One region of the Kitasatospora sp. NEAU-69 genome, then DNA from elsewhere that is predicted to be linked to it. Evidence: predicted binding sites of a transcription regulator. Region 1 holds the regulator's gene; each other region holds the start of a gene.
What was found. The regulator HrcA, encoded in region 1, represses chaperone genes, less so after heat shock. The targets are predictions, from matches to a motif close to TTNGCACTCNGNNNNNCNGAGTGCNAA.
Positions count from the first base shown of each region.

Region 2: the regulator HrcA is predicted to act here: its motif matches at 3,306-3,332, upstream of groL (chaperonin GroEL).
Region 3: the regulator HrcA is predicted to act here: its motif matches at 3,099-3,125, upstream of groES (co-chaperone GroES).

Region 1 is NZ_JBWXUE010000009.1:116,611-121,997, forward strand. Features, by position in the region: gene pspAB (PspA-associated protein PspAB) at 1-152, opposite strand, end outside; gene htpX (zinc metalloprotease HtpX) at 202-1,125, opposite strand; gene hrcA (heat-inducible transcriptional repressor HrcA) at 1,442-2,707, shown strand; gene dnaJ (molecular chaperone DnaJ) at 2,780-3,922, shown strand; gene AC060L_RS12905 (16S rRNA (uracil(1498)-N(3))-methyltransferase) at 4,023-4,772, shown strand; gene AC060L_RS12910 (S41 family peptidase) at 4,923-5,387, shown strand, end outside.
Region 2 is NZ_JBWXUE010000015.1:69,354-74,740, forward strand. Features, by position in the region: gene AC060L_RS19085 (glucosyl-3-phosphoglycerate synthase) at 1-444, opposite strand, end outside; SAM riboswitch class I at 581-711, shown strand; gene thrC (threonine synthase) at 696-2,000, shown strand; gene AC060L_RS19095 (MoaD/ThiS family protein) at 2,078-2,356, shown strand; gene AC060L_RS19100 (cold-shock protein) at 2,894-3,097, shown strand; gene groL (chaperonin GroEL) at 3,488-5,110, shown strand; gene AC060L_RS19110 (hypothetical protein) at 5,250-5,387, shown strand, end outside.
Region 3 is NZ_JBWXUE010000012.1:172,358-177,744, forward strand. Features, by position in the region: gene tsaD (tRNA (adenosine(37)-N6)-threonylcarbamoyltransferase complex transferase subunit TsaD) at 1-626, shown strand, start outside; gene AC060L_RS16445 (hypothetical protein) at 623-895, shown strand; gene AC060L_RS16450 (polysaccharide deacetylase family protein) at 944-1,867, shown strand; gene AC060L_RS16455 (class I SAM-dependent methyltransferase) at 1,882-3,057, opposite strand; gene groES (co-chaperone GroES) at 3,272-3,577, shown strand; gene groL (chaperonin GroEL) at 3,700-5,328, shown strand.

The DNA of each region.
Region 1 (5,387 bases):
TCGACGGCGGCGAAGCAGACCGAGCCGACGCCGGTGGGCGTGAAGCCCGCGGCGGCCTCCAGGGTGAGGGCGGCCGAGGGCACACCGAAGAGCTGGTCGAGGTCCGGCCGGACCGGCTTGCTCCGGCCCAGCAGCGCGTCCAGGAATCCCACGTGTCGTTCCTTTCGTTCCGGCGCCGGCCCGTGCGGCTCGGGCCGACCGTCAGCGTCCCAGCTCGGCGGAGATCTTGCCCAGCTGCTCCAGCCGCTGCTCCAGCGACGGGTGGGTGGAGAGCAGCTGGGAGGCGGTCTCCTTGGCGCTCAGCGCGGGGGCGAAGTAGAAGGCGTTGTACGGCTGGGCCTGGCGCAGGTCCTTGGTCGGGATCGCGCCGATCTGGCCGGTGACCTTGGTCAGCGCCGAGGCGAGCGCGCTCGGCCGGCCGGTCAGCTGGGCCGCGGCCCGGTCGGCCGCCAGCTCGCGGTAGCGCGAGAGCAGCCGGGTGAGCAGGAAGCTGATGGCGTACACGACCATGCTGACCAGCGGGATGACCAGCATCGCGATCGCGGCGTTCTGGTCGTTGTTGTTGCGGTTGTTGCCGCCCATCATGCCGCTGTAGAGCGCGATCCGGGTGATCGCACCGGCGAGCACGCCGAGGAAGCCGGCGACCGTCATCACCGCGACGTCGCGGTGCGCCACGTGCGAGAGCTCGTGGGCGAGCACGCCCTCCAGCTCCTCCGGCTCCAGCCGGCGCAGCAGGCCGGTGGTCACGCAGACCACCGCGTTCTCCGGGTTGCGGCCGGTGGCGAAGGCGTTCGGCATGTCGTTCTCGGCGACCGCGACGCGCGGCTTGGGCATGTCGGCCAGTGCGCAGAGCCGGTCGATGGTCCCGTGCAGCTGCGGGTACTGCTCGGGGGTGACCGCGCGGGCGCCCATCGCGCGCTCGGTGATCTTGTCGCTGAACCAGAACTGCGCGATGAAGAGGCCGCCGGCGAGCAGCACGATCAGCGGCCAGGCCCCCTTCAGCAGCACGATGAGCACACCGGTGAACCCGACGTACAGCAGCCCGATCAGGAACATCGTGGTGACCATCCGCACGGACAGACCACGGTCGGGTGCGAAGCGGGTCTGGTGGCCTGACGCCGACATGGCTGCTCCTAAGTACGTCGGTAGGACCGATCAGTCTCGGTCGATATCGATGCTGCCACTTCGTCCGACCGCGGGCACTACCCCGGCCGGATGCGGTTGCCGGGGGCGTGTCGTGCACCCACCGCACCCGGCCGGCCGGGGAGGGGGCAAAACGTGATCCGTGCGGCATCCCGAGCCAGGGCGTTCCTGCTGTCGGACCCGGGCCTTACACTGGCAGGTACGGTTTTGGCACTCTGGAGACCAGAGTGCCAAGCCGATCAACGGACACCGCAAGACCTGGTACCCAGGACAACGCGCGAAGAGGGAGGTGCGTGCCATGTTCGACGAACCGGATTCCGATCCGCGCCCGACCGGCCGCGAGCCGGCGGCCGCGCCCGCCCCCGCGCCCGGGGCCGAAGCGGCCGACACCCCCACGCCCGCTGCGCCGCAGGCAGGCCCGGTCAAGGCCGCCTCCAGGAAGCCCGCCGCCGCGGGGCCCACCGCCCGGGGCGGGCGTCCCGCGGTCGCCCGTCCGGCGACGGTGCGGGCCGCCACCGCGGCCGAGGTGAGCCGGCTGGAGGTCCGTCAGTTGGACGAACGCAAACTCTCCGTGCTGCGCGCGATCGTGCAGGACTACGTCGGCACCGAGGAGCCGGTCGGTTCCAAGGCGCTGGTCGAACGGCACAACCTCGGCGTCTCGCCGGCCACCGTGCGCAACGACATGGCGACGCTGGAGGAGGACGGCTACATCCACCAGCCGCACACCAGCGCCGGCCGGATCCCGACCGACAAGGGCTACCGCCTCTTCGTCGACCGGCTGGCCGAGGTCAAGCCGATGAGCGCCCCCGAGCGCCGCGCGATCCGGCACTTCCTGGACGGCGCGGTCGACCTGGACGACGTGGTGGCCCGTACCGTTCGGCTGCTCGCGCAGCTGACCCGGCAGGTCGCCGTCGTCCAGTACCCGTCGCTGACCAGATCCACCGTGCGGCACATCGAGCTGGTCGCGCTGGCCCCGACCAAGGTCATGCTGGTGCTGATCACCAACACCGGCCGGGTCGAGCAGCGGATGGTCGACTGCCCGAGCCCGGCGGGCGAGAACACGCTGGCCGACCTGCGTGCCCGGTTGAACGCCCGGGCCGGCGGCCGCCGGTTCCCGGACGTGCCGGCCCTGGTGGAGGACCTGCCCGCCTCCTTCGACCCGGCCGAGCGGCCGATGGTGACCACCGTCCTGTCCACCCTGTTCGAGTCGCTGGTGGAGCAGAACGAGGAGCGGATCATGCTGGCCGGCACGGCCAACCTGACCCGCTTCGGCCATGACTTCCCGCTGACCATCCAGCCGGTGCTGGAGGCCCTCGAGGAGCAGGTGGTGCTGCTGCGCCTGCTCGGCGAGACGGCGGAGGCGGGGATGACCGTCCGGATCGGCCGGGAGAACGAGTACGAGGGCCTGAATTCCACGTCCGTCGTCTCGGTCGGTTACGGTTCGGGCGATGAGAGCGTGGCCAAACTCGGGGTGATCGGCCCGACCCGGATGGACTATCCGGGCACGATGGGAGCAGTGCGGGCGGTGGCAAGGTACGTGGGTCAGATCCTGGCCGAGTCGTAAGAGAAGCACCCGCCGACACCGGCGGGTGATCCAGTCGCAGCACTTCTAGAGGCGGAACAAGCGGAGCATTTGGTGGCCACGGACTACTACGCGGTACTCGGCGTCCGACGGGATGCGGGGCAGGACGAGATCAAGAAGGCGTTCCGGCGCCTGGCGCGTGAACTGCACCCGGACGTCAACCCGGACCCGAAGACTCAGGAGCGGTTCAAGGAGATCAACGCCGCCTACGAGGTGCTCTCCGACCCCGCGAAGCGGCAGGTCTACGACCTCGGCGGCGACCCGTTGTCGCCGAACGGCGGCGGTGGCGCGGGCGGCTTCGGCGCGGGCGCGGCGGGCTTCGGCTTCTCCGACATCATGGACGCGTTCTTCGGCGCGGCCTCCGGCCAGCGCGGCCCGCGGTCGCGGACCCGGCGCGGTCAGGACGCGATGATCCGGCTGGAGATCACCCTGGAGGAGGCCGCTTTCGGCACCACCAAGGAACTCCAGGTGGACACCGCCGTCACCTGCACCACCTGCAACGGCGAGGGCGCCGCTCCCGGCACCTCCGCGCAGACCTGTGACATGTGCCGCGGCAAGGGCGAGGTCTCCCAGGTCACCCGGTCCTTCCTGGGCCAGGTCATGACCTCGCGTCCCTGCCCGCAGTGCCAGGGCTTCGGCACCGTGGTCCCGACCCCGTGCCCGGAGTGCGCGGGCGACGGCCGGGTCCGCGCCCGCCGCACGCTCACCGTCAAGATCCCGGCCGGTGTCGACAACGGCACCCGGATCCAGCTGGCGGGCGAGGGCGAGGTCGGCCCCGGCGGCGGCCCGGCCGGCGACCTCTACGTGGAGATCGCCGAGACCAGCCACCCGACCTTCCAGCGCCGCGGCGACGACCTGCACTGCACGGTCACCATCCCGATGACGGCCGCCTCGCTCGGCACCCAGGTGCCGCTGCAGACGCTGGACGGCCTCGAGGAGGTGGACATCCGGCCCGGCACCCAGTCCGGCCAGTCCATCCCGCTGCACGGCCGCGGTGTCACGCACCTGCGCGGCGGCGGCCGGGGCGACCTGATAGTGCATGTCGAGGTGCAGACGCCGACCAAGCTCGACCCCGAGCAGGAGGATCTGCTGCGCCGGCTGGCCGTGCTGCGCGGCGAGGAGCGGCCTTCCGGCCACTTCGCGCCGGGCCAGCAGGGCCTCTTCTCCCGGCTGAAGGACGCGTTCAACGGCCGCTGAGCCGTCCGCAGTCCCGGGCGGGTGGGGAGCCGAGGAAGTCCTCGGCTCCCCACCCGCCTTTTCACCACCCTCCCAGGAAGCCGCACCAGGAGCCCGCACCATGACCGCACCCGTCTTCGTCGTCGATACCGCCCGGCTGAGCGCCGCCGCGCCCGGTTCCGTGGTCCGCCTCGACGGGCCCGAGGGCCGGCACGCCGCGGCCGTCAAGCGACTCGAGGTCGGCGAGGCGGTGACCCTCACCGACGGCGAGGGCCTGGGCGGTCACGGCACGGTGAGCGCCGTGCACGGCAAGGACGCGCTCGACGTGACGCTGGCCGAGCTGCGCGCCGAGCCCGCGCCGAGCCCGCGGATCACCGTGGTCCAGGCGCTGCCCAAGGGCGACCGCGGCGAGCTCGCGGTCGAGACCATGACCGAGGTCGGCGTGGACGCCGTGATCCCGTGGTCCGCGTCCCGCTGCATCACGCAGTGGAAGGGCGATCGCGGCGCCAAGGCGCTGGCCAAGTGGCGGGCCACCGCGCGCGAGGCGGGCAAGCAGTCGCGTCGGTTGCGGTTCCCCGAGGTGCGCGAGCCGATGACGACCCGCCAGCTGGTGCCGCTGCTCGCCGCCGCCGCGTTCGCCGCCGTGCTGCACGAGGAGGGCGCCGAGCCGCTCGCCACAGCCGAGCTGCCGGCGAGCGGTGAGCTGCTGCTGATCGTCGGGCCGGAGGGCGGAGTGAGCCCGGAGGAGCTCGCGGCCTTCGCCGAGGCCGGCGCGAAGCCGTACCGGCTGGGCCCGTCCGTGCTGCGCACCTCCACCGCGGGGGTGGCGGCCGGCGCGCTGCTGCTCGGCCGCACCGGCCGCTGGTCCTGAGCACCGACTGAGCGTTCCAGGGCCCGCCGGCGCCCGCCCGGCGCCGTTCCCCGGAGGGGCCGGAAGCACGCCTGGCAGCAGGCGCCCCACCCGTCCGCGTGCCCCCGGCTGACACTGGCCTCACCGGCTGACGCTGCGTAACCTGACGCAGTGACGGAACCCGACAACATCCCCGCCGGCGCGTATCTGCGCCACCCGCACGTCCACGGCGACCTGGTGACCTTCATCGCCGAGGACGACGTCTGGCTCGCCCCGCTGGCCGGCGGCAGGGCCTGGCGGCTGAGCGCCGACCGCACCCCGGTCTCGTACCCGCGGTTCTCCCCGGACGGGCAGCTGATCGCCTGGACCTCCACCCGGGAGGGCGCCCCCGAGGTGTTCGTCGCCGCGGCCGACGGCGGCGAGGCCCGCCGGCTGACCCACTTCGGCCGCGCCGGCCGTGCCCAGCTGCGCGGCTGGACCCCGCAGGGCGAGCCGGTCGTGGTCACCAACGCGGGTCAGTCCACCGCCCGGCACACCTGGGCCTTCGCGGTCCCGCTGGACGGCGGCCGGCCGCGCCGGCTGCCGTTCGGCCCGGTCGGCGGCCTGGCCTTCGAGCCGGACGGCGAGCGCACGCTG
Region 2 (5,387 bases), on a different contig from region 1:
GACGAACGCCGGGTCGAACTCGCGCAGGTCGGCGTCGATGAAGCAGACGATCTCGCCGCGGGTCACCAGCAGCGAGCGCCAGAGCACCTCGCCCTTGCCCGGCTCGGCGGGCAGCCGGGGCAGGATCGCGTCCCGGTGCACCACCCGGGCGCCGGCCGCGGCCGCCGCCTGCGCGGTGCGGTCCACCGAGCCGGAGTCGACCACGACCAGCTCGTCCACCAGCGGCGTGCGCTCCATCAGCTCGCGCCGGATCACCTCGACGATCCCGCCCACCGTCGGCTCCTCGTCCAGCGCGGGCAGCACCACGCTGACCGTGCCGGCCGGCCCCGCCGCCCGCTTCGCGGCGAGCAACTCCTCGACCGGTCGGTCAGCCGCCCGCCAGGAGCGGCGGCGCAGCCAGTCGGCCGCCTCCGGGAGTAGCGCGGGGCTCTGCTCGGCAGGCACTTCTCACTCCTTGCACATCTCGTCTCGCGAGTCGGACGGCCAGTCCGACAGCTGCGGCCTTCGGATACAGTCTTCGTACTGCACTGAGACCTTCGCACGCCGGGGTCGGTGGCAGCGCACGACCACAACTTCACATTGCTCATCCAGAGGGACTGAGGGAACGGCCCGTTGACGTCCCGGCAACCTTCTCGCGCGGCGCCATCGGGCCCGGCGGGACAGGTGCCAATTCCGGCCTGTGGCGCGACCGCGCCATGGGGAAGATGAGGAGAGAGGCCTCCGCCATCATGGCTACCGCTACCCCGACCACCGTCGATCTCGGTCCCGCCGCTCAGCTGTCCTGTCGCGAGTGTGCTGCCAAGTTCCCGCTCGGCCCCAGCTTCGCCTGTCTCGAGTGCTTCGGCCCGCTGGAGATCTCCTACGACTTCACCGGCTACGACGCCGCCGAGCTGCGCAAGCGGATCGAGGCCGGACCGGCCTCCATCTGGCGCTACGCCCCGCTGCTGCCGGTGCCGGCCGACGTCGCGTCGAAGCCGAACCTGAACCCCGGCTGGACCCCGCTGGTCAAGGCCGACAACCTGGGCCGCGAGCTCGGTTTCACCGCCCAGCTGCACGTCAAGGACGACTCCGGCAACCCGACCCACTCCTTCAAGGACCGGGTGGTGGCCTGTGCGATCGAGGCGGCGCGCGCCTTCGGCTTCACCACGCTCTCCTGCTCCTCCACCGGCAACCTGGCCGGCGCGGTGGGCGCGGCGGCGGCCCGGGCCGGCTTCAAGTCCTGCGTCTTCATCCCGCACGACCTGGAGCAGGGCAAGGTCGTGATGGCCGGGGTGTACGGCGGCGAGCTGGTCGGCATCGAGGGCAACTACGACGACGTGAACCGCTTCTGCTCCGAGCTGATCGGCGACCCGGCCGGCGAGGGCTGGGGCTTCGTCAACGTCAACCTGCGTCCGTACTACGGCGAGGGCTCCAAGACGCTGGCGTACGAGATCTGCGAGCAGCTCGGCTGGCGGCTGCCGGAGCAGATCGTGATCCCGATCGCCTCGGGTTCCCAGCTCACCAAGATCGACAAGGGCCTGCAGGAGCTGATCAGGCTCGGGCTGGTCGAGGACCGCCCCTACAAGATCTTCGGTGCCCAGGCGGCCGGCTGCTCGCCGGTCTCGGCCGCCTACAAGGCCGGACATGACGTGATCCGCCCGGTGAAGCCGGACACCATCGCCAAGTCGCTGGCGATCGGCAACCCGGCGGACGGCCCGTACGTGCTGGACATCGCCCGGCGCACCGGCGGCGCGGTGGAGGACGTGACCGACGCCGAGGTGGTCGAGGCGATCCGGCTGCTGGCCCGGACCGAGGGGATCTTCGCCGAGACCGCGGGCGGCGTGACCATCGGCGTGCTGAAGAAGCTGGTCGAGAACGGCCTGCTGGACCCGGCCAAGGAGACCGTCGCGATCAACACCGGCGACGGCCTGAAGACGCTCGACGCGGTCTCCGACGCCGGGCTGACCGCGACGATCCGGCCGACCCTGGAGTCCTTCCGGGCCGCCGGTCTCGCGCTCTGACCAGCGCCGCCGCCGAATCACACACCGGCCCGCAGGGCCCGACCAGCTTTGCAAAGTTTGCAAACGAGGAGATCCCGATGAGTGCAACCGTTCGCATTCCGACCATCCTGCGCACCTACACCGACGGCAAGGCCGAGGTGGGCGCCAGCGGTGCCACGCTCGGCGAGATCATCGCCGATCTGGAGCAGAACCACACCGGCATCAGTGCGCGGATTCTGGACGAAACCGGCAAGCTGCGCCGTTTCGTCAACATTTATGTCAATGACGACGACGTGCGCTTTTCCGACGGCCTCGGCACCGAGGTCGCGGACGGCGCGAGCGTCTCGATCATCCCGGCCGTCGCCGGCGGCTGCTGACGCCGCTCCGGCGGACCGCTCAGGGCGCCACGCCGACTTGACTCCTCGTCAGGTCGCGCGGCGCCCTGCGGCATACCCGGGGGCGCGCTGTGGCACACCCGGCGGCCCCGCCGGGGCGTGTCCGCGGGTGTCCCCGGCAGGGCATAGGGTGGTGTCCGTCCCATGAGACATAACTGCCGAGGTACGGACCGATTCATGTCGGCGACTCGTCAGAATCATTCGGGGAATTCGCGCGTTTGGTCCGCTATGTCCGAGACGAATTGCTGAGTTCTGTCGCATTCATCCCGGCTAATCCCTTTGCGGCCCACTCGAATTCGCCTCCAGTGACCCTGTTGCAGAGGGCTCCGATGCGGATACATTCAGCCGCGGTCGACGAATTCGCCTGTTCCTACCGGCACCGACGGGTGCCCGGGGGTGGGGCGCTGCGGCACGCAGGGCCGCGCCCAGGGGGGTCTCTCTTCGGGGCAGTCGAACCAGACCCGGGCCCGCGACCTGCGGGCACGTGAAGGGCCAGCACAGCACTTAGGGGAGTTCGGAATGGCTCAGGGCACCGTCAAGTGGTTCAACGCGGAGAAGGGCTACGGCTTCATCGCGGTCGACGGTGGTGCGGACGTGTTCGTCCACTACAGCGCGATCCAGATGGACGGCTACCGCACCCTTGAAGAGGGCCAGCGGGTCGAGTTCGAGATCTCCCAGGGGCAGAAGGGCCCGCAGGCGGACATGGTCCGCGCGGCGGTCTGACCTTTCCGAACCTCGGAGTTCGCGGCTCTTCCCGAGCTGGTCGATAACGGCGGCAGGCCCGCACTCGCCCCCTGACGGGGGGTCGAGTGCGGGCCTGCCGCCGTTCTGCTCCCGGCGAGCCGGCCGTCGGTCCGCCGTCCTGGCGTCCGGCCGGCCGTCCGCCGGTCGGGCTACCGCTCCTCCGGCGGTGGCGCGTTGGTCGATAGAGCTTGCACTCGTCATGCCGGAGTGCTAATCATTGGCGTTAGCACTCTCAGCTTGAGAGTGACAAACGGACCGGGTCGGTGAGGCCTTGGCAGCGGCAGGGGACAGGCCCCCCGCATACCAGGACCGTCCGTCGCGGGCACCTCTGGTCCGAGCAGTCGACCGTGTCCTGGAGGACCACTTCCGATGGCCAAGATCATCGCGTTTGACGAGGAAGCTCGCCGCGGCCTTGAGCGCGGCATGAACCAGCTTGCCGACGCCGTCAAGGTGACGCTGGGCCCCAAGGGCCGCAACGTCGTCCTTGAGAAGAAGTGGGGCGCCCCCACGATCACCAACGACGGCGTCTCCATTGCCAAGGAGATCGAGCTCGAGGACCCGTACGAGAAGATCGGTGCCGAGCTCGTCAAGGAGGTCGCCAAGAAGACCGACGACGTCGCCGGCGATGGCACCACCACCGCCACCGTGCTGGCCCAGGCCCTGGTTCGCGAGGGTCTGCGCAACGTCGCGGCCGGCGCCAACCCGATGGCCCTGAAGCGCGGTATCGAGAAGGCCGTCGCGGCCGTCTCGGACCAGCTGCTGGCCCAGGCCAAGGACGTGGAGACCAAGGAGCAGATCGCCTCCACCGCCTCCATCTCGGCCGCCGACACCCAGATCGGCGAGCTCATCGCCGAGGCCATGGACAAGGTCGGCAAGGAAGGCGTCATCACCGTCGAGGAGAGCAACACCTTCGGTCTGGAGCTCGAGCTCACCGAGGGCATGCGCTTCGACAAGGGCTACATCTCGGCCTACTTCGCCACCGACCTGGAGCGGATGGAGGCGTCCTTCGAGGACCCGTACATCCTGATCGTCAACTCCAAGATCGGCTCGGTCAAGGACCTGCTCCCGCTGCTGGAGAAGGTCATGCAGAGCGGCAAGCCGCTCGTCATCATCGCCGAGGACGTCGAGGGCGAGGCCCTGTCGACCCTGGTCGTGAACAAGATCCGCGGCACCTTCAAGTCCGTCGCCGTCAAGGCCCCGGGCTTCGGCGACCGCCGCAAGGCCATGCTCGGCGACATCGCCATCCTCACCGGTGGCACCGTGGTCTCCGAGGAGGTCGGCCTCAAGCTGGAGAACGCCGGTCTCGACCTGCTGGGCACCGCCCGCAAGGTGGTCATCACCAAGGACGAGACCACCATCGTCGATGGCGGCGGCGACAGCGACCAGGTCGCCGGCCGGGTCAACCAGATCCGCGCCGAGATCGAGAACAGCGACTCGGACTACGACCGCGAGAAGCTCCAGGAGCGCCTCGCGAAGCTGGCCGGCGGCGTGGCCGTCATCAAGGCCGGCGCCGCGACCGAGGTCGAGCTCAAGGAGCGCAAGCACCGCATCGAGGACGCCGTTCGCAACGCGAAGGCGGCCGTCGAGGAGGGCATCGTCGCCGGCGGTGGCGTGGCGCTGCTGCAGGCGTCGGTCGCGTTCGACAAGCTGGAGCTCGAGGGCGACGAGGCCACCGGTGCCAACATCGTCAAGGTCGCGCTGGAGGCCCCGATCAAGCAGATCGCGACCAACGCCGGCCTCGAGGGCGGTGTCGTGGTGGAGAAGGTGCGCAACCTCCCCGCCGGTCACGGCCTGAACGCCGCCACCAACGAGTACGTTGACCTGATCGCCGCGGGCATCATCGACCCGGCCAAGGTCACGCGCTCCGCGCTGCAGAACGCCGCCTCCATCGCGGCGCTCTTCCTCACCACCGAGGCCGTCATCGCCGACAAGCCGGAGAAGGCGTCCGCGCCGGCCGGTGGCGGCATGCCGGGCGGTGACATGGACTTCTGATCCCCCTTCAGGGATCCGACGTTCTCTCGCCTGTACTCGTGCAGGCTCGCTGGGGCGGTCTCCTTCGGGAGGCCGCCCCAGCGGCGTACCCGGCGGCCTACCGGGCGGGGTGCCCGGCGGCGTACCGGACAATGGACGCATGGCCGACATCGAAGCCGCGCTGCACAACGCGCGGGCCCTGATCCTCGCTGACCTCACCACCCGGGACGTGGCCGACGCCACCGTCGTCTCGCTGCTGGAGAACGCCGTGACGCACCGGCGCTGGTGGCTGGAACAG
Region 3 (5,387 bases), on a different contig from region 1:
CCATCGACGACGCGGCCGGCGAGGCCTTCGACAAGGTGGCCCGGGTGCTCGGCCTCGGCTTCCCCGGCGGTCCGGTGGTGGACCGGATGGCCCGTGAGGGCGACCGGAAGGCGATCCGGTTCCCGCGCGGCCTGAGCGGCCCGAAGGACCCGGCGTACGACTTCTCGTTCTCCGGCCTGAAGACCGCGGTCGCCCGCTGGGTGGAGGCCAAGCGGCGGGCCGGCGAGGAGGTGCCGGTCGCCGACGTCGCGGCGTCGTTCCAGGAGGCGGTCACCGACGTGCTGACCCGCAAGGCGATCAAGGCGTGCCAGGAGAACGGCGTCGACCACCTGATGATCGGCGGCGGCGTGGCGGCCAACTCCCGGCTGCGCGCGATGGCCGAGCAGCGTTGCGAGCGGGCCGGCATCCGGCTGCGGGTGCCGCGCCCCGGCCTGTGCACGGACAACGGCGCGATGGTCGCGGCGCTCGGCGCGGAGATGGTCTGGCGCGGCCGGCCCGCCTCGGCGCTGCACCTGTCGGCCGACTCCTCGCTGCCGGTCACCGAGGTCTCGGTGCCCGCGGAGTCCGTCGCGCACGGGGACGTGCACGGCGAGGCGTACCGCGCGCTGAACGGTGGCCAGGCGTGACCGAGGCCGCGATGTGGGAGGCCAAGGCGGCCGACGGGCGGGGCGCCGAACTGCTCGGCTGGGCCCGCGAGCACGCCGTCCCGGCGCTGGCGGTCGCGGGGGCCGAACGGGTCGAGCTGTTCAGCGCGTCGGGTGACCGCGTGCTGCTGATCAGCTGGTGGCCCGAGGGAGCGGAGCAGCTCGCGCCGCCCGAGCCGCCGGCCGGCCTGCTGGCCCGGCCGGTGCACCGCTGGGCGTTCACGAGCGAGTACGTGGCCGGGGCACGGTAGCGTTCCGGTTGCAGAACTGATCGAACCTCAGGCGGGGAGCACGGCGCGGTGAAGACGTACCAGAGGGGCCGGGCCACGGCGTACACGGCGGGTGCGCTGGCGCTGCTCGCGCTGGTCACCGGCTGCAGCGGCGCCGGGGGCGCGAAGGCCGCCGCCGGCGCCCCGCCGCAGGCCGACACGCCGGCTGTCGCACCGTCAGGCGGCGCCACGCCGTCCGCCGTGCCGTCCGCCGCGGCACCCTCGGCGTCGGCGTCGGCCGGCGCGTCACCGTCGGCCGCCGCCTGGGCCAAGTGGCAGCTCCAGCCGCTGCCCGCCGCTCCGCCGCCGCCCGCCGACAAGCCGGTCAAGCTGACCGCGAGCGGCACCGTCCCGGTGATCAGCGACATCCCCACCAAGGACAAGGTGGTCTTCGTGACCATCGACGACGGTGAGGAGAAGGACCCGAAGTTCATCGAGATGATGAGCGACCTGAAGGTCCCGGTCACGATGTTCCTGATGGACGACGCGATCAAGAACGACTACGACTACTTCAAGCCGCTCCAGGCCGCCGGCAACCACATCCAGAACCACACGCTGCACCACCCGGCGATGAGCACCAAGTCCGCCGCCGTGCAGAAGAACGAGGTCTGCGGCGACCAGCAGGTGCTGACCAAGCAGTACGGCGCCGCGCCGTTCCTGTTCCGCCCGCCGTACGGCGACGGCGCGAACAGCGCGACGCTGAACACCGCCGTCCAGGAGTGCGGCCCGCGTGCGGTCGTGCTGTGGCGCGAGAGCATGCAGATCCACGACATGCAGTACCAGGCCGCCGACAAGAAGCTGAAGCCCGGCGACATCATCCTGGCGCACTTCCGCGGCCCGAAGGACCTCAAGGGCGAGACGATGACCCAGATGTTCGGCGAACTGCTCAGCCGGATCCAGGAACAGGGCTTCGCGGTGGCGCGGCTGGAGGACTACATCCAGCCGCCGGCCTGACCGGACCCGCAGGACTACGCCGGGGCCTCGCGCCCCAGCAGCATCATCGGAGCCGTCCCGATCCGGGTGAGCACGACCACCGCCGAGTTCGCCCCTTCGGGGCGCAGCTTCTTCCGCAGCTCGTCCGGCTCCACCGCGAAGCCGCGCTTCTTGATCACCACCGTGCCGACCTGCCGCTCGCGCAGCAGTGCCTTGAGCTTCTTGACGTTGAACGGCAGCACGTCGGTCAGCTCGTACGCGCTGGCGTACGGGGTGGGGGTGAGCCGGTCGCTGGTCAGGTACGCGATGTGCGGGTCGAGCAGCGTCGCGCCGCCGAGCTGCTCGGCGACCTCGGCGACCAGGTGGGCGCGGATCACCGCGCCGTCGGGCTCGTAGAGGTAGCGGCCGACCGGGCCGGCCGGCGGGTCGGCCAGCCGGCCGCCGCCGAGCGTGTGCGGGCCGGGCAGCAGCGTGGCGCGGTGCGGCTCGGCGGGGTCGGCGCCGGTGCCGAACCAGAGGACGGCCTCCTTGACGTCGCCGCCGTCCGAGACCCACTCGGCCTCGGCGTCCTCGGGAACCGCCTCGTGCGGGATCCCGGGGGCCACCTTGAGCGCGCCGAACCGGGTGGCGCGGCCGGCGCCGATCGCCCAGGAGAGCGGCGGGGAGTACGCCTCCGGGTCGAAGATCCGGCCCCGCGAGCCGCGCCGGGCGGGGTCGGTGAAGACCGCGTCGAAGCCGTCCAGCGCGATCTCGGTGACGTCGGCGCAGCGCACCTCGATCAGCTCGGCGAGGCCGAGCGCCGCCGCGTTGGCGGTGGCGACCGCGCAGGTCAGCGGGTCCCGATCGACGGCGAGCACCGAGATCCCGGCGCGGGCCAGCGCGATCGCGTCGCCCCCGATGCCGCCGCACAGGTCGGCCAGGCGGCGCACCCCGAGCGCCGCGAAGCGCTGCGCGCGCCACTGCGCGACGGTGCGCCGGGTGGCCTGCTCGACGCCGTTGGCGGTGAAGTACATCCGCTCGGCGTCGTCCCCGAACTTGGCCCGGGCCCGCTGGCGCAGCCGCTCCTGGCCGATCGCCGCGGAGACCAGCTCGGCCGGGTGCTCGCGGCGCAGCCTGGTGGCCACCGCCAGTTCGTCGCCGGCGGTGAATCCGCGCAGCTCGGCCAGCAGGTCCTGGCCCCGGTCGGTCAGCAGTTCCTCGAAGATCTCCACCCCGCCATTATTCGCTGTAGTCGGAATCCTCTGGCGCGCCGTTGGCACTCTGGTTGACTGAGTGCTAACCGCGGCCTATGGTCGTTCTTGGCACTCACCCCAGGGGGAGTGCTAATCGCGACAACACCGGTCTGACCCCCGCGACGGCAGGCCGAACGTTGTCGCTCACCATGCCTGTTAGACAACCCCGTAATCTCCGAAGGGGAACTCGGACGTGACCACCGCCAGCAAGGTTGCCATCAAGCCGCTTGAGGACCGCATCGTGGTCCAGCCGCTCGACGCCGAGACCACCACGGCCTCCGGCCTGGTTATCCCGGACACCGCCAAGGAGAAGCCCCAGGAGGGCGTTGTCCTGGCCGTCGGCCCGGGCCGCTTCGAGGATGGTCAGCGGCTGCCGCTCGACGTCGCCGTCGGCGACGTCGTCCTGTACTCCAAGTACGGCGGCACCGAGGTGAAGTACAAGGGCGAGGAGTACCTCGTCCTCTCGGCTCGCGACGTTCTCGCCATCGTCGAGAAGTAAGCAGTCCTTGGCGGACCCCGGTCCGCCACCTCGCCCGCCCCGGATTCCGTGTCACCAGTGACCGGGGCCCGGGGCGCGCTTGTTGGCTCACGTAAAGCTGATATCCCCAAGGAAACGGAACCATGGCGAAGATCCTGAAGTTCGACGAGGACGCCCGCCGCTCGCTCGAGCGCGGCGTGAACAAGCTGGCCGACACCGTCAAGGTGACCATCGGTCCCAAGGGCCGCAACGTCGTCATCGACAAGAAGTTCGGCGCCCCGACGATCACCAACGACGGTGTGACCATCGCCCGCGAGGTCGAGCTCGACGACCCGTACGAGAACCTCGGCGCGCAGCTGGTCAAGGAGGTCGCCACCAAGACGAACGACGTCGCGGGTGACGGCACCACCACCGCCACCGTGCTGGCCCAGGCCCTGGTCAACGAGGGTCTGCGCAACGTCGCCGCCGGTGCCGGCCCGGCCGGGCTGAAGAAGGGCATCGACAAGGCCGTCGCCGCCGTCTCCGAGCACCTGCTCTCGGTCGCCCGCGAGATCGAGGGCAAGGAGGACGTCGCCGCCGTCGCGTCGCTGTCCGCCCAGGACCCGCAGGTCGGCGAGCTGATCGCCGAGGCGATCGACAAGGTCGGCAAGGACGGTGTCATCACCGTCGAGGAGTCGAACACCTTCGGCGTGGAGCTGGACTTCACCGAGGGCATGCAGTTCGACAAGGGCTACCTGTCGCCGTACTTCGTCACGGACCAGGAGCGCCAGGAGGCGGTCCTGGAGGACCCGTACATCCTGATCAACCAGGGCAAGATCTCCTCGATCCAGGAGCTGCTGCCGCTGCTGGAGAAGATCCTGCAGGGTGGCGCCTCGAAGCCGCTGCTGATCATCGCCGAGGACGTGGACGGCGAGGCGCTGTCCACCCTGGTGGTCAACAAGATCCGCGGCACCTTCAACGCGGTCGCCGTCAAGGCCCCGGGCTTCGGTGACCGCCGCAAGGCGATCCTGGGCGACCTGGCCACCCTGACCGGTGCCACCGTCATCTCCGAGGAGGTCGGTCTCAAGCTGGACCAGGCCGACCTCGGTGTGCTGGGCAGCGCCCGCCGCGTGACCATCACCAAGGACGAGACCACCGTCGTTGACGGTGCCGGCGACCACGAGGCCGTCGCGGGCCGCGTCGCCCAGATCAAGGCCGAGATCGCCAACACCGACTCGGACTGGGACCGCGAGAAGCTCCAGGAGCGCCTGGCCAAGCTGGCCGGTGGCGTCTGCGTGATCAAGGTCGGCGCTGCCACCGAGGTCGAGCTGAAGGAGCGCAAGCACCGCCTGGAGGACGCCATCTCGGCGACCCGTGCCGCGGTCGAGGAGGGCATCGTCGCCGGTGGTGGCGCCTCGCTCATCCACGCCCAGAAGGTGCTGGACGGCGGCCTGGGCCTGACCGGCGACGAGGCCACCGGTGTTGCCGTGGTCCGCAAGGCGCTGGCCGAGCCGCTGCGCTGGATCGCCCAGAACGCCGGCCTGGAGGGTTACGTCATCACCTCCAAGGTCGCCGAGCTGGAGATCGGCCAGGGCTACAACGCCGCCACCGGCGAGTACGGCGACCTGGTGAAGGCCGGCGTCATCGACCCGGTCAAGGTCACCCGCTCCGCGCTGGAGAACGCCGCTTCGATCGCCTCCCTGCTGCTCACCACCGAGACCCTCGTGGTGGAGAAGAAGGAGGAGGAGCCGGAGGCCGGTCACTCGCACGGCGGCCACGGCCACTCGCACTGACGCATCCGGCGCCGACGCATCCGTCGGTTCCCCGCAGGCCCGGTCCTCCCGCTTCGGCG